DNA from 2 places in the Stenotrophomonas sp. YJH_SMC_58 genome. Region 2 is predicted to be linked to the other one. Evidence: riboswitches for the same ligand, from Rfam matches in the RefSeq annotation. Region 2 holds a riboswitch; the other holds the start of a gene.
What was found. A riboswitch is a leader RNA that binds a small molecule or an ion and turns the genes downstream of it on or off. The one in region 2 is predicted to bind cobalamin.
Positions count from the first base shown of each region.

Region 1: another riboswitch for cobalamin. It lies ahead of AC5P68_RS14060 (epoxyqueuosine reductase QueH); the one in region 2 lies ahead of btuB (TonB-dependent vitamin B12 receptor).

Region 1 is NZ_JCAFSW010000010.1:79,487-85,422, reverse strand. It holds gene AC5P68_RS14070 (bifunctional nicotinamide-nucleotide adenylyltransferase/Nudix hydroxylase) at 1-527, shown strand, start outside; gene AC5P68_RS14065 (nicotinate phosphoribosyltransferase) at 592-2,001, shown strand; cobalamin riboswitch at 2,085-2,314, shown strand; gene AC5P68_RS14060 (epoxyqueuosine reductase QueH) at 2,476-3,162, shown strand; gene pncA (bifunctional nicotinamidase/pyrazinamidase) at 3,218-3,844, shown strand; gene purU (formyltetrahydrofolate deformylase) at 4,136-4,987, opposite strand; gene AC5P68_RS14045 (LysR family transcriptional regulator) at 5,102-5,936, shown strand, end outside.
Region 2 is NZ_JCAFSW010000002.1:304,145-310,080, reverse strand. It holds gene gph (phosphoglycolate phosphatase) at 1-538, shown strand, start outside; gene btuB (TonB-dependent vitamin B12 receptor) at 638-2,479, opposite strand; cobalamin riboswitch at 2,595-2,817, opposite strand; gene AC5P68_RS03830 (histidine phosphatase family protein) at 2,961-3,539, shown strand; gene AC5P68_RS03825 (TfoX/Sxy family protein) at 3,631-3,993, opposite strand; gene AC5P68_RS03820 (GAF domain-containing protein) at 3,990-4,472, opposite strand; gene bioD (dethiobiotin synthase) at 4,541-5,224, shown strand; gene AC5P68_RS03810 (aminotransferase-like domain-containing protein) at 5,300-5,936, opposite strand, start outside.

The sequences.
Region 1 (5,936 bases), on a different contig from region 2:
TCGAAGCGTTCCGCAAAAGCGCGCCTGCGTATGGCCAACTGGTGGCCGAGTACCGCTTCATCGAACAGTACAAGGCCGCCTGGAAGGATGCGCCCTACGCGCCCACCTTCGTCACCACCGATGCGGTGGTGGTGCATTCAGGACACGTGCTGCTGGTGCGTCGCCGCTCGGAACCCGGCAAGGGGCTGTGGGCGCTGCCCGGCGGCTTCGTCGGCCAGGAACAGAGCCTGCTCGACAGCTGCCTGCGCGAACTGCGCGAGGAAACCCGGCTGAAGATTCCACTGCCGGTGCTGAAGGGTTCGCTGAAGGGCCAGCAGGTCTTCGACCACCCCGACCGCAGCCAGCGCGGCCGCACCATCACCCACGGCTTCCACTTCGAGTTTCCGGCCGGTGACCTGCCGCCGGTGCGCGGCGGCGATGACGCCGACAAGGCGCGCTGGATACCGGTGAGTGAAGCCCTGGACATGGGCCCGCAGCTGTTCGAAGACCACCTGCACATCCTGGAGTATTTCCTCGGCCGCGGCTGACAGGCCCGGCCTCCCCACTGGCGGACAGACCGCTGGTGTCACTCGACGCGAAGGAGCTTCCGTCATGCACTACCTCGATAATCTTCTCCTCAACACCGACAGCTACAAGGCCAGCCATTGGCTGCAGTACCCGCCGGGTACCGATGCCACGTTCTTCTACGTCGAATCACGTGGCGGCCTGCACGATCGCACGGTGTTCTTCGGCCTGCAGGCGATCCTCAAGGACGCGCTGGCACGACCGGTCACCCACGCCGACATCGACGACGCTGCTGCGGTATTCGCCGCCCATGGCCAACCGTTCAACGAGGCCGGCTGGCGCGATATCGTCGACCGGCTTGGCGGCCACCTGCCGGTGCGCATCTGCGCCGTTCCCGAGGGCAGCGTGGTGCCCACCCACCAGGCACTGATGACCATCGAGTCGACCGATCCGGCTGCGTTCTGGGTGCCGTCGTATCTGGAAACGCTGCTGCTGCGCGTGTGGTATCCGGTCACCGTGGCCACCATCAGCTGGCACGCACGGCAGACCATCGCCGCGTTCCTGCAGCAGACCAGCGACGACCCGCAGGGGCAGCTGCCGTTCAAGCTGCACGACTTCGGCGCGCGCGGTGTATCGAGCCTGGAATCGGCCGCGTTGGGCGGTGCCGCGCACCTGGTCAACTTCCTCGGCACCGATACCGTGTCGGCGCTGTGCCTGGCACGCGCGCACTACCACGCGCCGATGGCCGGCTATTCGATTCCGGCCGCCGAGCACAGCACCATCACCAGTTGGGGCCGCGAACGCGAGGTGGACGCCTATCGCAACATGCTGCGCCAGTTCGGCAAGCCCGGTTCGATCGTGGCGGTGGTGTCGGACAGCTATGACATCTACCGCGCGATCAGCGAACACTGGGGCACCACCCTGCGCGATGACGTGATCGCGTCGGGCGCCACCCTGGTCATCCGTCCCGACTCGGGTGACCCGGTGGAGGTGGTGGCCGAAAGCCTGCGCCGGCTGGATGAAGCCTTCGGCCACAGCCTCAACGGCAAGGGCTATCGCGTGCTCAACCACGTGCGGGTGATCCAGGGCGATGGCATCAATCCGGACACCATCCGCGCGATCCTGCAGCGCATCACCGACGACGGCTACGCCGTCGACAACGTGGCCTTCGGCATGGGCGGTGCACTGCTGCAGCGGCTGGACCGCGATACGCAGAAGTTCGCGCTGAAGTGCTCGGCCGCACGGGTCGAGGGTGAGTGGATCGACGTCTACAAGGATCCGGTCACCGACGCCGGCAAGGCCAGCAAGCGTGGCCGCATGCGCCTGCTGCGCCGCCTGGACGATGGCAGCCTGCATACGGTGCCACTGCCGGCCAATGGCGACGACACCCTGCCGGACGGCTTCGAGGACGCAATGGTGACCGTGTGGGAGAACGGCCGCCTGCTGCACGACCAGCGGCTGGACGACATCCGCACGCGGGCGGCCGTGGGGCATTGAAGGTGCATCCCGACCGGGGTTGGATCCCGTTGCAGCGCAGCGGGCTCTGCCCCCTGCGCTCTTGACCGGCGCCACCAACAGGTCCACCTTGCACACGCCGAAGGTATCCCTCCCATCGCTGCGGCGCGGGGAGGGATTTAAACGGGAATCCGGTGAAGGCGCCTCGCGCGTCCATTCCGGAGCTGCCCCGCAGCGGTGAATGGAAACGAATCCTGCCAACAGCACTGGGCTCGCGCCTGGGAAGCGGCAGGTAGTAGGTGGGCTGCGGCCCGAGTCCATCAGCCCGAATACCGGCCCCGGCCGGGGGACACGACCGTCCCCTGACTCGACCTGGAATCTCCGCGGGGAGGTTGCCGGGGCCGTCGTCGTCCTGCGCGTGCAGGCGATGTGGCCGCGCGCGTCCTGTTCACGGTATCCGGCCAGACCCGTTCACCCACGCGCTGATGCATGGGCCACCGCCGTTGCCGGCGGTCCATGCGGTACCTGACGATGACCGAGCTCCAACGCCCCACCCTGACCCTGCCCGCCGACGGCAAGCGCCTGCTGCTGCATTCGTGCTGCGCGCCCTGTTCCGGCGAAGTGATGGAGGCGATCACCGCCTCCGGGATCGACTACGCGATCTTCTTCTACAACCCCAACATCCACCCGGTGAAGGAGTACGAGCTGCGCAAGCAGGAGAACATCCGCTTCGCCGAGCAGCACGGCATTCCTTTCATCGACTGCGACTACGACACCGACAACTGGTTCAGCCGTGCACGCGGCATGGAAAACGAGCCTGAACGCGGCATCCGCTGCACGATGTGCTTCGACATGCGCTTCGAGCGCACTGCGCTGTACGCGCACGAGCACGGCTACGACACCATCAGTTCTTCGCTGGGCATCTCGCGCTGGAAGAACATGGCGCAGATCAACGACTGCGGCATCCGCGCCGCCTCGCGCTATGAAGGCCTGCAGTACTGGGACTACAACTGGCGCAAGGGCGGCGGTGCCAGCCGCATGATCGAGATCAGCAAGCGCGAGCAGTTCTACCAGCAGGAATACTGCGGCTGCGTGTACTCGCTGCGCGATGCCAACCGCCATCGCCGCGAGAATGGCCGCGAGCGGATCAAGATCGGCCTGTTGTACTACGGGCAGGACGCTGGGACGCCGCAGGACGATTGACGTGCAGGCATGGGGCGGCCACGCTGGTCGCCCCTTCTGTTGTACCGGAACTGCCATGACCGCCCTGCCCGCCGATGTCGCCCTGCTGGTGATCGACCTGCAGCCGGACTTCATGCCCGGTGGCGCCCTGGCCTGCGACCAGGGCGATGCGCTGGTGGCACCCATTGCCGATCTGCTGGCGCAGCGCCGCTACCGCACCGTGGTGGCAACACAGGACTGGCACCCGGCCGACCATGCCTCGTTCGCCAGCCAGCACCCCGGCCAACGCCCGTTCGAGACCATCCTGCTGCACGCGCAGCCGCAGACCCTGTGGCCGGACCACTGCGTGCAGGGCAGCGCCGGTGCCGCCCTGCACCCGGGCGTGGACTGGACCGTGGCCGACCTGATCCTGCGCAAGGGCACGCGCCAACAGGTGGATTCGTACAGCGCCTTCCGCGAGAACCACGGCCCCGAGGGCGAGCGCCCGGCCACCGGCCTGGCCGGCTGGCTGCATGAACGCCGCATCCGCGAAGTGCACGTATGCGGCCTGGCCCGTGACTACTGCGTGCTGTGGAGCGCGCAGGACGCGGTGAAGTCCGGCTTCCGGGTGAAGTTCCTGTGGGAGCTGACCAAGCCGGTGACCGAAGCCAACGACGTGATGGTGCGCGAGGCGCTGGGCAAGGCGGGGATCGCGATCGTCTGAGGCGTGACCGCCGGGCATGGCCCGGCGCGGCGCTACCGCGCACGTCGCTATGCCGCTTGCGCGCTCCTGCCCACAACAACACAATCGATTCATCCAGCCCCCTAACTACGCCCCCCTATAGATCGCGGGACGGCCGAACCGGGGGCTTTTCATTGGATGAAATCAAGATTCGGTAGTGCCGGCCGCTGGCCGGCAACCTCGGGACCTCTGCAGTTGCCGGCCAGCGGCCGGCACTACCGGATAGCACCCGTGGTAGCGCCGGGCCATGCCCGGCGGACGCGGGATGGGCGATTACCGGAATACCACCGTGCGATGCCCGTTGAGCAGGATGCGGTGCTCCACATGGCGGCGAACCGCGCGTGCCAGCACCAGCGATTCGGTATCGCTGCCCAGCCGCACCAGTTCACGCGGTGCCATCGCGTGGTCCACGCGGGCCACGTCCTGTTCGATGATCGGGCCTTCGTCCAGGTCCTCGGTGACATAGTGCGCGGTGGCGCCGATGATCTTGACCCCACGCGCGTGTGCCTGGTGGTACGGCTGCGCGCCCTTGAAGCTGGGCAGGAAGCTGTGGTGGATGTTGATGGCACGGCCGGCCAGCGCGCGGCACAGCGTGGGTGACAGGATCTGCATGTAGCGCGCCAGCACCACCAGGTCGATGCGTTCGCGCTCGACGAGGTCGATGATCTGCTGCTCCTGCACCGCGCGTGTATCGGCGGTCACCGGCAGGTGGTGGAACGGCACCTGGTAGGACGCCGCCAGCGGCGCGAAGTCGGCGTGGTTGGACGCCACTGCTGCGATGTCCACCTTCAGCTGGCCGCTGTGGGCGCGGAACAGCAGGTCGTTGAGGCAATGCCCCTGTTTGCTGACCAGCACCAGCAGCCGCGCGCGGCGTCGGCCATCGTGCAGCTGCCAGTCCATGCCGAAGCCTTCGGCAAGCGTGGCCATGGCGGCGTGCACGGTCTCCAGCGGCAGGCCGGCATCGCGGTCGAAGTGCACGCGCAGGAAGAAGCGGCCACTCTCCTCATCGCCGAACTGCTGGGCGTCGAGGATGTTGCAGCCGTGGTCGAACAGCAGGCCGGACACGCGGTAGACGATGCCGGTGCGGTCGGGGCATGACAGGGTAAGAATGGAATCGGGGCGCATCGCCACAGTGTAGGGCAGCGCCCTGCCCAGCGGCCGGATGATCACGGGTGCAACCGACCTGCTTGGTTCAGTACCAAGCGATACTTGGACCTTCCCGTGGCAAGCTGGTCGGTCATGAACCTGTTGCAACTGATCCGCAGCTTCACCCGCACCGCAGAGACCGGCAGCATTGCCGCCGCGGCCCGCATCCTTGGCATCAGCGCCACCGCGGTCGGCCAGAACATCAACCGGCTGGAGGCCCATCTGGGCGTACGGTTGCTGAACCGGAGTACGCGGCAGCTGGCCCTCAGCGAGGCCGGCGCGCTGTACCTGGCGCAGGTGCGCCACATCGAAGCCGACCTGGCGCGCGCGCAGGCGATGGTCACCGCCGGTGACATCGAACCGGCCGGGCCGCTGCGCATCGCCAGCAGCAGCGCCTTCGGTCGCCACGTGCTTGCCCCCTTGTTGCCTTCACTGCAGCAGCGCTACCCACAACTGCAGCTGGAGCTGCGCCTGACCGACCGCGCCGTGCAGCATGGGCCGGAAGCGGTGGATGCCAGCATCCGCATCGGGGCGCAGCTGGAGGACGGCGTGGTCGCGCGGCAGCTGGCGCGTGTTCCGTTCGTGTTCTGTGCCTCGCCGGCCTACCTGAAGGCGCACGGCACCCCGCAACAGCCTTCCGAACTGGGCGGTCATCGCGGGTTGCTGCACCGCTTCCCTACCGATGGCCGGCCATTGCGCTGGGGCCTGCTGAAGGACGGCCAGCGCGTGGACGCCACGCTGCCACCGAGCATGGTCTGCGATGACATCGATGCGCTGGCGACGCTGGCGGCGGCCGGTGCCGGCATCACCCGGCTGGCCGCATTCGTGGCCGAGCCGTACCTGCGCGAGGGCCGCCTGCAGGCGGTGTTCGGCGCCGACACCGCGTGGCGCCCGGAACCGATGGAGGTCTACTTCTGCGTCAGCGACC
Region 2 (5,936 bases):
GGAAGCCACCGTGCTGGGCTGGATCGGTGACGGTGTGCGTCGTCTGGTCGAGCAGGCGGTGCAGGCCGCCGGCAGCGAGGTGGACCTGGCCGAGGTGATGCCGGTGTTCATGGTGCACTACCGTGAGTGCCTGCTGCGCAGCCCGCGCCTGTTCGACGGCGTGGGCGAAGCGCTGGCGCAACTGCGTGCGCGCAGCGTGCCGCTGGCGATCTGCACCAACAAGCCCGAAGCACTGGTGCCGCCGCTGCTGCAGCACCTGGGTATCGGTGATGCATTCGCGCTGGTACTGGGGGGGGATTCGCTGCCGCAGCGCAAGCCCAGTGGCGAGCCACTGCGGCACATCGCCGCGCACTTCGGGCTGCCGGTGGAGTCCTGCCTGATGGTGGGTGATTCGTTGACCGACTACCGCGCCGCCGAAGAGGCCGGCATGCCGATCGCGCTGGTGCGCTACGGCTATCCGCGCGGCCTGGACCTGGCCACCGCGCATGCGGTGGCGGTGATCGACGACCTGCGTGAACTGCCGGGGTTGTGGGGCTGAAGCAGGGGGTAGTGCCGGCCGCTGGCCGGCAACCCGGGATGCGTTGCCGAAGGTCATGATGTTGCCGGCCAGCGGCCGGCACTACCATGAACGTTGCGCTCACTTCGGCTGGTAACGCACGCTCAACTGGTACTCGCGGCCGGGCTGGTTGAACCATGCCACCGTTTCGTAGCGACGGTCGAAGACGTTGGCGGCACGTGCCAGCAGCGACCACGATGGCGTCAGTGCGTACTCGGCGCGCAGGTCCAGCGTGCCGTAGCCTCCCACCTTCACCGTGTTGGCGGCATCGTCGTAGCGCTTGCCGGCACCCTGCACGGTCAGGCCTGCGCGGAAATCGCCGAAGCGACGGTCGATGTCCAGGCGCGCGGTCTGCTGCGCGCGGCGTGGCAGCCAGTTGTCGAACTGGGTGCTGCCGCCGGTGCGGTTGCGCGGGTCGGTGTAGCTCAGCTGCGCGTTGATGTCGAAGCCGGCCAGCAGCACGCCGCCGGTCAGTTCGGCACCGCGGATGCGGGCCTTCTCCACCTGCTGCATCTTGAAGGTCGCCGCATCGTAGGTGATCAGATCATCGATGCGGGTTTCATACACATCCAGGCCCCAGTGCCAGCCCTGGCCCTGCTGCGAAACGCCCAGGTTGGCACTCTTGGATTTCTCCGGGTTCAACGTGGGCACGCCGCTCCACGGGTCGTACAGATCGCTGAAGGTCGGTGCCTTGAACGCCGTGCCATAGCTGGCGTTGAGGCGCAGGCCGTGGCCCAGCTCCATCGCCCAGCCAACGCTGCCGGTGGCGTGGTTGCCGAACTGCTGGTTGTCGTCGTTGCGTGCGCTGGCCTGCAGCTGGTGGCGGCCGAAGCGGCCCTGGTACTGCACGAACACGCCGGTGTTGCGGCGGCTGTCGACCAGGTAACCCGCGCTGCTGCCATCCAGGTTGTCTTCGCTCCAGTCCACGCCTGCGCTCAGCAGCTGGCCCTCGGCCACGCCGAAATCGCCCTGCAGGGAGGCGCTGTCGCGGTGGGTCTGTGCGCTGCCACGTGCACCGAAGTCGCCGAAGTTGTCCGACTCGTTGTCACTGCGCCCGACGTTTGCGGTGAATGCCAGGCGCTCGGACGGGGTGTAGCGCACCTTGCCGGCCAGCACCTGCTGGCGGGTTTCCGAATAGTTGTAGTAACCGTCGTAATGGTTCTTGCCGTCGGCGCGCAGGGCGCTGCCTTCCACGTTCCACTGGTCGTTGAAGGTGTAGCCACCGCGCAGGCTCTTGGACAGGTTGCGGTAACCGTCGCGGTCGGGCTCGTCGGCGAAGCAGCCGGTGAACAGCGTGGCCGAGCCGCGGCAGGCATCGATGCCGTCGGAATGCTGGTAGGCGATGTCGGCACCGAACCAGCCGCGTTCGGTACCGCCGCCAATGCCACCGCTGGCTTCACGCAGGCCGTTGCTGCCACCGCCAAGCTGGAAGTGCGGGGCGAAATCGCCCTGGTTGCGGCGGGTGAATATCTGGATCACGCCACCGATGGCGTCGGCGCCGTACAAGCTCGACTGCGGGCCGCGCACGATTTCCACGCGCTCGATCTGCGCCAGCGGCAGGTCCTGGTACATGGCCAGGCCGAGGTCGGCGCTGTTGATGCGCACGCCGTCCACCAGCACTACGGTGTGGCCGGAATTGGTACCGCGCAGGAACAGCGAGCTCTGCTTGCCGAGGCCGCCGGCATTGGCCAGGTTGATGCCGGCGCGACCGCGCAGCAGTTCCTGCAGCGAAGTGGCCTGGCTGGATTCGATCTGGGCGCGGTCGATCACCTGCGCCGGCGCGATGCTGTCCTGCAGGGCGATCGGGGTGCGGGTGGCAGTGACCAGGATCTGGTCGAGCGCGGTGGTGTCATTGGCGGCCTGGGCCAGCGCGGGCAGGGCGGCCAGCACGGCCAGGGACAGCATTCGGGACTGCAGCTTCATGGGGGACTCCAAGTGCCACGCACGCCCGCGTGGCGAAGGGGAGGAGCCGCGAAGGCAGGCGTGCGCCGATGCCGCAGCGCACGCCACGGTCATCCAGCGCCATGCCCACCGCATCGCGACCTGAGGCTTCCGGGCCGGTCTCCGGGCTCGCCGCCGGGTGGCGCGAGGCCACCGTCCAGGCGCCTTCCCATGCCTGCGGCACAGTGGCGGTGTTGCCTGGAACTGACGTGCTTACCGTTGCGGGGGCAGCGCCGGCCTGGCGTGGAATCACGCGTCACCGGCTTCCCGTTTCAACCTGCCGGCCATGGCCGCAGGTCACCTGGAAGTGCGCGCAGTCTACGGCATCGCAGGCCGTCCCGTTGCGTCGCGCCTGCGCGACTGCCTTTGCTGTGCCTTTAGAATGGTTGCTCGATCCCGTGGTGCCGTTGCCGATGTCCGCCCGTTTTCCGCTGTACCTGCGTCGCCCGTCCGGGACGCGCGCATGATCCTCGACCTGGTCCGCCATGCCGGCAATGGCCGTGATGAGTTCCTTGATGGCCGCAGCGATCCACCGCAGCTGGCCCGCCTGCCGCAGGAACTGGTCGAGGCCTATGCCGGGCAACGCTGGGAGCGGGTGATCAGTTCGCCGCGGCTGCGTTCGCTGCACACGGCAATGGCCCTGGCCACCCCGCGCGGACTGGACGTGGAATCGGACGAGGAATGGGAAGAACTGGACTTCGGCGATTGGGACGGGCGGTCGCTGTTCGACCTGCCGGAGGATGCACTGGCGGCCTTCCATGCCGACCCGCACGCGTTCCCGCCGCCCAATGGCGAGAGCTGGGGCCACTTCGAGCGGCGCATCGCGCGCGCGCTGGATCGCCTGCTCGATGATGGCGATCCGGTGCCGACGCTGGTGGTCAGCCATGGCGGCCCGCTGCGCATGGTGCTGTCGCAGGTCTGCGGCCTGCCGATGTCGCTGTGCTGGGCGCTGCGCATCGACCACGGCACGCGCCTGCGGGTATGGCTGGAGCGCGGTGAGATCGGGCTGGTGGGTGAGCTGCTGGAGCTGCAGCAGCCCTGAGCGCACTCGCCGGGCATGGCCCGGTGCTACCGATCCCGCATCACACTGGTAGTGCCGGCCGCTGGCCGGCATCCCCAGGAACGCGGAGGCCTCAATCCTCGTCCGCGCCCTCGGCCACGCTGTCCTCAGCGTCATCGTCGGCATCGAAGCGCTGCTCATGCACCGGGCCCGACGCCGGGCCGGCTGCCTTCAGCGGATGCGCAGCGATGCGTGCTTCGTAATCCTGCACCAGTGCTTCACGCTGTGGCTCGCTCAGCTCCTGCCAATGGCAGTCCAGCAACGCGCCTTCCAGCGAGTACAGCAGGTTCAGGCTGGGCTTGAAGCCGGCGCGCTTGACCTTGACGAAGGCGCCGACGGCTCCGATCGCGACCAGGTCGTCGCGGCTGCGCAGGCCGACCTGGCGCAGCCACGCCGCACTTTTCGGGCCGATGTTGCGCAGCTTCGGTGCGCTCATCCCAGCGCCTCGACGAACACGCGGGCGATGGCTTCCAGGCCAGCCTGGTCGTCGGCATCGAAGCGGCCGACCTTCGGGCTGTCGATGTCGAACACGCCGATCAGTTCATCGCCGCGCAGCAGCGGCACCACCAGTTCCGAGCGCGAGGCCGAATCGCAGGCGATGTGGCCGGGGAAGGCGTCGACGTCCTCTACGCGCTGGGTCACGCGCTGGCTGGCGGCGGCACCGCACACGCCCTTGTCCAGCGGGATGCGCACGCAGGCCGGCAGGCCCTGGAACGGGCCGACCACCAGTTCCTTGCCGTCGTACAGGTAGAAGCCCACCCAGTTCAGGTCGGGCAGGGCGTGGTAGACCAGGGCCGAGAGGTTGGCCGCGTTGGCGATGCGGTCGGACTCGGCGTAGACCAGGCCACGGGCCTGTTCCAGCAGCTGGGCGTATTGTTCCGGCTTGCTGCCGGTGAGCGAGGCATTGGCGAACATGACAGCAGTCTAGCAAGCGCGCCGGGCCGGCGATAATGCACGCTCTGTTGCCCCGTTGGAGCCCGTCGATGCCGTTGCCCGCCACGCTGCCGCCCGCCCTGTTCGTCACCGGCACCGATACCGAGATCGGCAAGACCGCGGCCAGCACCGCGCTGCTGCACACGCTGCGCCGGCGCGGCCTGCGCGCGGTGGGGATGAAGCCGGTGGCCAGCGGCAGCGAAGACCTGGGCCAGGGCCTGCGCAACGAAGACGCATTGGCGCTGCAGGCGGCCAGCTGGCCGGTACCGGACTATGCCGATCTGAACCCGTATGCGTTGCGCCTGCCACTGGCGCCGGAGCTGGCCGCTGCCGAGGATGGCGTGCAGGTGGAGCTGGCGCCGATCGTGGCAGCGTTCGAGCGGCTGCGCGCGCAGGCCGATGTCGTGGTGGTGGAGGGGGTTGGCGGTTGGCTGGCACCAGTCTCGGCCACGCTCGACCAGCTCGACCTGGTGCGCGCATTGCGGTTGCCGGTGTTGCTGGTGGTGGGCATGCGGCTGGGCTGCGTCAACCATGCGCGGCTGACCGCGCAGTCGCTGCAGGCCAGTGGCGTGGAGTGCCTGGGCTGGATCGGCAACCACATCGACCCGGCCATGCAGCGCCAGGACGAAAACTTCGCCACGCTGCAGCGGCGCCTGCCGATGCCGTGCTGGGGGCGGCTGCCACATCTGCCGGGAGCGGATGGCCAGATCCTGAGCACGCATCTGCTCGATTGACCTGGGGTAGTGCCGGCCGCTGGCCGGCAACCTCGATGTATCCACCTGCGTGCAGTTGCCGGCCAGCGGCCGGCACTACCGTGCTGCGGCCGCCAGCTCCCGCGCGATCGCACCCAACCGCTCCACCGCGCCGATGAAGCGTGCATCCAGCGTCTGGCAGCACGACAGCCGCAGGCAATGGCGATACCGCGCGCCGCGTGAATACACCTGGCCGGGCATGAACACGATGTCCTCCTGCAGTGCACGCTCGAACAGCTCGCGCGTGTCCACGCCCGGCAGTTCCAGCCACAGCAGGAAGCCACCCTGCGGTTCGGTGGCGCGGGTGCCGGCCGGGAAGTGTTCGGCCACCAGCTGGCGCAGCCGTCCGACCTGTTCGCGGTACAGGCGGCGCATGCGATGCAGGTGATGCTCGTAGCTGCCCGCTTCCAGATAGGCCGCCACCGCGTCGCCCAGCAGCTGCGGCTCGCCGCCGGTGGACTGGAATTTCAGCAGCGCGATGCGCTCGGCGAAGCGGCCGCCATCGAGCCAGCCGATGCGGTAATCCGGCGCCAGCGTCTTGGAAAAGCCGCCGACCACCATCACCCAGCCATCGCGATCGAAGGCCTTCAGGAGTGGTGCCGGCGGTTCGCAGAACTGCAGTTCGGCATACACCGCATCTTCGATCAGCGGCAGCTGGCGTGCGTTGACCAGTTCGGCCAGGCGTTGCTTGGCG